Regions from separate parts of the Desulfovibrio sp. 1214_IL3152 genome, predicted to be linked through region 2. Evidence: predicted binding sites of a transcription regulator. Region 2 holds the regulator's gene; the other holds the start of a gene.

Region 1 (4,427 bases), on a different contig from region 2:
CATATGCCGCATCATGTTCATGGTGAGCATATTATGATCGCAGGCAATGTTGGCCTCTTCGTAAACCGGGGCCAGCTCAAACTGGCCCGGAGCCACCTCATTGTGTCTGGTTTTTGCAGGAATGCCCAAAGCCAGCAGCTCTTTTTCCACATCTTGCATGAAACTCATTACCCGGGCAGGAATTGCGCCGAAGTAATGGTCTTCCATTTCCTGTCCTTTGGCCGAAGGCGCCCCCAGGAGGGTGCGTCCTGCCAGCAGCAGGTCCGGCCGCAGGGCCGCAAGATGCTTGTCCACAAGAAAGTATTCCTGTTCCGGTCCCACCATGGCGCGCACATATGCCGCAGAGTCGTTGCCGAACAGGCGAAGTATGCGCATGGCCTGCCGGGACAAGGCGGATATGGAGCGCAACAACGGAATTTTGCGATCCAGGGCCTCGCCGGAATACGAATAAAAGTATGTGGGAATGTGCAGTGTCGCCCCATAAGGCGCGGGAATGATAAAAACCGGCACACTGGGGTCCCAGGCGGTGTAGCCGCGCGCCTCAAAGGTGGAGCGGAGGCCCCCCGAAGGAAAGGACGAGGCGTCAGGTTCACCACTGATAAGCATTTTGCCCGAAAATTCGCTTATGACCTGCCCATCGGACGTGGGCGACAAAAAGGCATCGTGCTTTTCGGCCGTAAGGCCGGTCATGGGATGAAACCAGTGCGTATAATGACTTGCGCCATTTTCTATGGCCCAGTCCTTCATGGCATTGGCAACCACATCGGCAATGTCCGGATTCAGCCGTTCGCCATCGCGAATGGTCTTGACCAGCTTGCTGTAGACATCCTTGGGCAGGCGCTTGCGCATGGTGGAAAGACCAAAAACATAACGGCCAAAGTTGTCTTCCACGCGGCAGGCGGGTCCTTCCCTGTGAGCGGGAACCACAGGCGCGGTATTTATAGCCATGAATAAAGCTTTTTTGCGGGTGGAACTCATGCCTTTACTCCTTTCAGTTGGACAGGTGAATCTTGCCGTCAAACTTCCGGCCTAGAGGGCCGCATCGCCGCGTTGGCCTGTGCGGATGCGCACGGCATCATCCACATGGCTGATAAAAATCTTTCCGTCCCCTACCTGCCCCGTGCGGGCAGTAAGCATTACCGCGTCCACTGCCGACTCAAGCATGGCGTCATGCAAAACCACTTCAATCTTTATCTTGGGCAGGCAGTCCACCTGCATGATGGAGCCACGGTACACTTCAGTGTGGCCGCGTTGCCGTCCAAAGCCCTTTATTTCCGTGTAATTCATCCCGTGAATGCCCAACTCTGAAAGCACATCCCTGACTTTTTCAAACATGCCGGGACGGATAATTATTTCGAGTTTTTTCATGGCGCTGCCTCTCCCGGATTACAGATTATAGCCACGTTCATTGTGTTCACCGAGATCAAGGCCGCTGTATTCCTCCTCGGGAGCAACCCGCAATCCGACCACGGCATCCACAAGGCGAACGATGATGCGGGTGGCAACGTAAACAAACGCCCAGGTTCCTGCGATGGACACAAGCTGTATCCACACCTGCTCGGGATTGCCGTAAAAAAGACCGTCCACGCCGTTGACCGCCGCACTGGCGAACAAGCCTGTAGCCAGCGCGCCCCAGGTTCCGCCAAGGCCGTGTATGCCCACAACGTCAAGGGCATCGTCATAACCGCACCGGCTCTTCAGCAACACGCCGCCGTAACACACCATTCCGCCTATAAATCCTATGAGCATGGCTGGCAGCACCTCCACAAAGCCCGCACCCGGGGTGATTGCCACAAGCCCTGCCAGAGCGCCGGAAATCGCTCCCAGACTGGTAGGCTTGCCCGTGTGCTTCCATTCAATGATTATCCAGCCAAGAATGCCGCAGGCCGCTGCCATGTGCGTGGTGACCAGCGCCTGCCCCGCAAGAGTTCCCGCAGCCAGAGCACTGCCGGCGTTAAAGCCGAACCAGCCGAACCAGAGGATACCGCCGCCAAGAAGCGTTAACGGCAGATTGTGCGGAGCATGGCTTGATCCGGTTGAAATTCTGGGTCCCAAAGCCTGGGCGCAGGCAAGCGCCGCGGCTCCTGAAGACATGTGCACCACTGCGCCACCGGCAAAGTCCAGAGCGCCCATGCGGCCCATCCATCCACCGCCCCACACCCAATGGGCCACGGGGGCATACACAAAAACGAGCCACAAGGCAGAGAAAAGCAGCATGGCGGAAAAACGCATACGTTCGGCATAGGCTCCCGAAATCAAGGCCACGGTGAGCACGGCGAACATGCACTGAAAGCCCATAAAGACCGTATGCGGCAACTGCGGGGCCATTGGGGCGGGACTGCCGTTTACCCCGTTGAGCAGGGCAAACCTGAAATTTCCCACCAGGCCGCCCACATCATCGCCAAAGGCCAGCGTGTAGCCCACAAGCGCCCAAAGCACGGAAACAAGCCCAAGACAGGCGTAACTGTACATATGGGTTGAAAGAACATTGCTCGCGCGGACAAGGCCGCCATAAAACAGGGCCAAAGCCGGAAGCATGAGCATGACCATGGCGGCGCAGATAATGACAAAGGCAGTATCAGGGGTATTCATAGAGCGTCCTTGATCATTACGCACAAGAGGTGCGTGTTGCTGAATTTCTTCAGCGGCCCGGCGCCGGATCCGCAGCAACGATACAATATCGCTGCCTGTCCCCCTAAAAGCATTAACTGTGCCAAGGCAAATGCAGGGAGGAGATCATTTGCAATGCTCTGATATTGAAGGATATTTATTTTATGGTATTGTGACTGGCTGTGGTGGCTGGTTGAAAAAATATGAAATTTTTTACGTTTTTGTAGAAAAAAAGACATGTGAGCACAGTGAAAACCGTGCTATTGGAAAAATTTAAATTTAAATAAATTATATCAATATATTATAATTTTATACATTTTTGTTGCTTTTCATGTCCGATTTGCTTTTTTGCGCATCAAAATCATTATAATGATATATAATAAATAGATTTTTTATTAAAAGCACCCCATAAAGAACAAGGGCATAAAACTACAAATCTGTAATTTTATGCCCTTTATAGTCTTTTGAGACAATATGGCAGCAGAAACGACACCACACTATGAACGGTTATGCTTGGGACGAAATTCCTTGTAGCTGATATCATACTTTTTCATGCGCAGGGCCATAATCCGCTCCGTAAGGCCAAGGCTCGCAGCGGCCTTGCCCATTTGCCCCTGGCTGAACTCCAGCGCTTCCACGATGGAGGCCCGTTCAAGCTCATCCAGCTGGTCCTGAAGGCTGCCGGAAAAGCCCGGGCGCGCGGCACAGGCGTTTTCTCCATTCATGCCGGCGCAGTGCGCGCCATGCAAAGCCGGGGGCAGGTGCTGCGGCAGCACAAGACCTTCACGGCCCAAAAGCAACACCGCCCTTTCCATGACGTTTTCCAGTTCACGAATATTTCCGGGCCAGGCATATCGTTGCAACATGTCCATCACAGCCAGGGAAAGGCGCACATTTTCCCGTCCATTGGCCTGGGCGAATTTTCGGATAAAATGGTTGGCAAGCGGAAGTATGTCTTCAGGGCGGCCGCGCAGCGGAGGCAGGTAGATGGGAAACACGTTCAAGCGATAAAAAAGGTCGCGGCGGAAACTTTCCTTGGCGACCATGTGTTCAAGGTTTCTGTTGGTGGCAGTAATAAAACGCACGTCCACATAGTGCGTATCCATACCACCCAGGCGCTCAAAAGCGCGTTCCTGCAAGACACGCAAAAGCTTGGCCTGGGTCATGAGCGACAACTCGCCCACCTCATCCAGAAACAGGGTACCACCGTGGGCCAGTTCAAACCGCCCCTTGCGCGTGGCGCTGGCCCCGGTAAATGCCCCGCGTTCATGACCAAACAGTTCGCTCTCTATGAGGTTTTCCGGCAAGGCCGCGCAATTGAGCGAGATGAATGGCTTGCCGGCACGGGCGCTGCCGGCGTGAATGGCACGGGCGGCAAGCTCTTTGCCCGTGCCTGATTCACCCTGAAGAAAAACGGTTGTCACTGAAGGAGCCACCTGGGCTATCTGGGCATAAACCTTTTGCATTCCTTCGGAATTACCCACAAAGCCTCTGGGCCGCAGAGGGGAGGAAGTTTCTTCGTCCATACGCCCCTGACTTTCCAGCGCGGCATGGCCAAGCAGTGTGGACACTATGGTCAGAAGGCGCATTTCATCTTCCAGGGTAGCATCGTCCACCAACAGATGATCCACGGAAAGAGCGCCCACCACCTGATCGTTGAGGCGAATGGGCACACATATGAAAGAAATGCCTTCCTTGTTCAAATCGCGCGAACGGGTACGGTTCAAAAACAGCGGCTCTTCAGACACATTGGAGATGTACATGGGTCGCCCGCTCTCAATGACCCTGCCCGTAATGCCTTCACCGCGCACATAGCG
Region 2 (4,427 bases):
CAAAAGAAATAACGTTGACCCTGATGGCCCGCAGCTTGCTTTTGCTGTCGCTCCAGCGCTTTTGTATGGCGCGGCGCAGGTCGTGAATGGAAAAACGCGAGGTATCAATAACCAGGTCGGCCATTTCGCGCAGGGGGCTCAGGCTGTTACGTTCCGACAACAGCGAAGCCTCAAGGCCCATGCCTTCACGTTCCAGAGGGTGCGGGCGACGGGTTGTGGCGTAGCGACGTATAAGTTCCTGCGCGTCGCACTCCATAAAAAGAAGCATGGGCCGTATGTTTACGGCTGCAAGGTCGGACAGGGCTTCGTTGATTTCATCCAGAAAGTTGCTTTGCCGCAGGTCCATGCCAAGGGCGATGCCTTTGAAATGGCTCATGGAGGGGCGGGACATCATGTCCACCATTTCAGGGGCAAGGCTTGCGGGCAGGCCGTCCACCACAAAATGGCCCATGTCTTCAAAAACCTTGAGGGCCGTACTTTTGCCCGCACCGGAAAGGCCGGTGACAATGCACACGGCTACGGGCGGCCCGGCGGCAACGGTTTCAATCACCGGCCCTTCGGGGCGCTGATGTGCGGCGGTGCTCATGGTTCCCCCTGAAATTCCCGGGCCGCCCAGGCAACGGTGTTTTTGGGCGGCCCGGAACAGGCGTGTTATAAAACAGGGTCAATCAGCGCATAACCGCTTGTGCGGGTGCGGTATACGACGTTGATGCGACCGTTTTCAGCGTTAAAAAAGACCAGAAACTCACTGCCGATAGAGTCAAGCTGCATGAGAGCCTCGTCAAGGTGCAGGGGCTTGGCCGCCAGGCGGTCTGTGCCTTCCACAGGTTGCGGGGCTTCGGCTTCTGCCTCGATATTGTATGTGTACACATCAACATCGGCGCTGCGCGCCTGACGGCGCTGGGTTTTGACCCGTGAAACCTGACGCTTGATCTGAGCTTCGACCTTGTCTGTCACAAGGTCAATGGCAGCGTACATGTCGGTGGTCTGTTCAGTGGCGTTGATGTGCAGCCCTTCCCCCACAACGGTAACTTCGCAGCGGTGGCGGAATTTATCTACGGTCAGCACGACGGTAACTTCAAGACCGGCGGACTTGCCGAAAAAACGCCCAAGCTTTTCCATGCGGCGGCGGGCATATTTTTTAAGATGGTCGGAGGCTTCAAAGTTTTTGAAGGCAAAAGAGATATTCATATAATCCTCCTTGTGATGGCGGTTTCCGGCATGGCAACCGCGAGGCCCCGCCCTTGGGCGGGCAGCGAAAAGCGACGGTGTAAGCCTTTTTCGCAATCTTGCGCGTCATGTGCCTTTGCGGCGGCAGGAACCGGGGTTCCGGGACGCGGCGGAAAGATCAGAAATGCTCCTTGCGCCTGGAGGATGAGGGTATGTCAAGGGCAGTACGGTATTTAGCCACGGTTCGCCGGGCAATATTGACCTTGAGGCGTTCCTTGAGCATTTCGCCGATGCGTTCATCGCTGAGGGGCGACTTTGTGTCTTCATCAGCAATGAATTTTTTAATGAGGGCTTTGACGCTTTCAGAGCCGACCTGGCTTCCGTCATCAAGTTCAAGCCCGCTGTTGAAGAAAAATTTGAGTTCGAAAATGCCATGTGGCGTAGCCACGTATTTATTGGTGGTGATGCGGCTTACCGTAGACTCGTGCATGCTGATGTCGTCGGCAATGTCCTTGAGAATAAGGGGGGCAAGCCGTGTGACGCCTTCTTCAAAAAAGGGCTGCTGATGCCGCACGATGCTTTCCATTACCTTGTACAGCGTGCGCTGGCGCTGGTACAGACTTTTGATCAGCCATGTGGCCGCGCGCATTTTTTCCGTACAGTATTCTTTTTCCTTATCCGAAGCGGCACCCATGTCCATCTGGGTCAGGTTGGAAAGCTGCAGTTGCGGCAGGCCGTCTTCATTGAGCAGGATGATAAACTCACCACCCATTTTGTACACGAAGACATCCGGGCTTACATAGGCCGGTTCGCCGCCGCCGAAGCTGGCTCCGGGCAGGGGATCAAGGCTCTGGATGATGTCGAGGTATTCCTTCAGCTCATCCATGTCCAGCCTGAACTTGCGCAGCAGGGGCTTGTAGCGCTTGGCTTCAAGGTCTTCAAGGTGCGCGTTCACAAGCTCAAGCAAAATGGGATCGCGGTCGTACCTGAGGCTTTTGATCTGCACCAGCAGGCACTCGCGGGCGTCGCGGGCGGCCACGCCCACGGGGTCAAACATCTGCACCCGTTCAAGCACGTCCAGAGCCTCGGCCGGTTCCGCCTGGGCCATCTGGGCCACTTCCTCAATGCTGGCTTGCAGGTAGCCCGCGGAAGAGAGGTTGCCGATGATCACTTCGCCAATATCTTTCTGGGCATCGGTAAGGGATGAAAGGCGGAGCTGCCAGAGCAGATGCCCTTCAAGGGTAGGTTTGGCGGAGTAGCGGGCTTCGAGGGGGGAGATGTCTTCTGCGGATTCAAATTCGCGTGGCTGCACAAGGCGGGGGGTACTGGCGAATTCTCCGAGGTAATCCTCCCAGTCGGCATCCTTTGCCAGTTCCTTGTCGTAAGCTTCTTCCGCGCTGTTTTCCCGCCGGTCGTCCACATGATCCGGAGACGGATCGTCCCCGTGCGATTCTTCAAGAAAAGGATTTTCCAGCATCTCCTGCTGCACGGTCTCCAGAAGCTCCAGACGCGAGAGCTGAAGCAGCTTGATGGCCTGCTGTAGTTGCGGGGTCATCACCAGCTGCTGAGCCAGTTTCAATTGCTGTCGAAGTTCCAGTGCCATGTGCGTTTTCCGCCTTGAAAAATCCTGAAGCCTTATACTTGTGGTTACAAGTAGTGTGCCATAGTGGCAAAAATTACGCAATAGCCAGAGGTTGCACTATCAAAAGTCAGAAAGCTCGGTTAGAGCAATTTCACTTTGAAATTGCTCTGGCGGCTGCGTAAGCAGACGTTCGCTACGGAGGCGTAAGCGCAGTTTATCTGCGCGGTTAAACGCCGAAGTGAGCGTGCCTTAAACTTTGAGAATGTACATTCTCAAAGTTAATCTGCTCTAGTTGGATCAAAGTTTGCCTGGCGGGACGGTGACTTTGGCTTGAGCGCAGCAATGCCGGGAAGATTTTTGAAAATACAATGTTTCCACTTTGTTGTACCGTGGTGGGTTTGTCATAAAATGAAAGCGCGGGCCAGAGGCCCGCGCGAAGATATGCAAACATGGGAGAAGGGGTTTTGCCTCTTGCCCTGCGCCGAGGATCAGACTTTGGCGTGCTTTTTGGCCGCGCCGATGAACTCCCTGAACAGCGGATGGGCATTCATGGGGCGGGATTTGAATTCGGGGTGGAACTGGCAGCCCAGGAACCAGGGGTGTTCCGGCAGCTCTACAATTTCCACCAGGGAGCCGTCGGGCGAGGTTCCGCTGAAGATCATGCCTTTTTCCGCCAGGGCTTCCTTGAATTCATTGTTGAACTCATAGCGGTGGCGGTGGCGCTCTTCAACCAGATCGGTTTTGTACGCCTCAAAGGCGCGCGACTCGGGCATGACCTTGCAGGGGTAGGAGCCAAGGCGCATGGTGCCGCCCTTGTCGCTGCCAGCGTCGCGTTTTTCCACGTTTCTGGTGCGGAAGTCGTACCATTCGGTCATGAGGTAAATGACCTTGTGCTTGGAACGGTGGTCAAATTCTTCGGAGTTGGCGTCGGCCATTTCCGCCATATGACGGGCAAATTCGATAACCGCGCACTGCATGCCGAGACAGATGCCGAAAAACGGTATGCTGTTTTCACGCGCATAGCGGATGGCCGCGATTTTGCCTTCCACGCCGCGATAGCCGAAGCCGCCGGGGACCAGAATGCCGTCGCAGCCCTTGAAGTGTTCGGCCGCGTTGGCGTCGTCCACATTTTCAGAGTTGACGTAGCGCAGGTCTACCTGAACCCGGTTGGCGACGCCGCCGTGAATGAGGGCTTCGTGCAGGCTCTTGTAGGCTTCTTTAAGGTCCACATACTTGCCCACGATGGCGACGGTAACCTTGCCCTGCGGGTTGTCGCTGTCGCTCACAAGCTTTTCCCAGGCGTCAAGCTGGGCGTTGCGTGCGGGCAGGCGCAGCATGATGGCGACTTTTTGATCAAAGCCTTCCGCATAGAACTTAAGCGGCACTTCGTAGATATTGTTCACGTCCACCGACGAGAACACGGCGTCCTGATCAACGTTGCAGAACAGGGCGATCTTGCGGCGCAGTTCTTCAGGAATGCTTTGCTCGCAGCGGCAAAGGATAATGTCGGGCTGGATGCCGATGGAAAGCAGTTCCTTAACGCTGTGCTGGGTGGGCTTGGTCTTGTGCTCACCGGCACTGCGCAGGTAGGGAACCAGGGTCAGGTGGATGTTGAGGCAGTTGTCGCGTCCCAGTTCGGAGCGCAACTGGCGTATGGCCTCAAGAAAGGGCAGAC

Evidence for each region. The regulator sigma-54, encoded in region 2, starts transcription at its own class of promoters, with help from an activator protein. The targets are predictions, from matches to a motif close to CTGGCACGGNNNNTGCTT.
Region 1: V6C07_RS10700 (ammonium transporter) is a predicted target of sigma-54. The motif match lies at 2,700-2,717, and genes of this name have one in related genera.

Annotation. Positions count from the first base shown of each region.
Region 1 is NZ_JBAIYW010000496.1:35,542-39,968, forward strand. It holds gene V6C07_RS10690 (glutamine synthetase III family protein) at 1-978, opposite strand, end outside; gene V6C07_RS10695 (P-II family nitrogen regulator) at 1,030-1,368, opposite strand; gene V6C07_RS10700 (ammonium transporter) at 1,387-2,592, opposite strand; gene V6C07_RS10705 (hypothetical protein) at 2,741-2,887, shown strand; gene V6C07_RS10710 (sigma-54 interaction domain-containing protein) at 3,108-4,427, opposite strand, start outside.
Region 2 is NZ_JBAIYW010000259.1:4,259-8,685, reverse strand. It holds gene rapZ (RNase adapter RapZ) at 1-586, opposite strand, end outside; gene hpf (ribosome hibernation-promoting factor, HPF/YfiA family) at 652-1,191, opposite strand; gene rpoN (RNA polymerase factor sigma-54) at 1,349-2,773, opposite strand; gene V6C07_RS05440 (CTP synthase) at 3,241-4,427, opposite strand, start outside.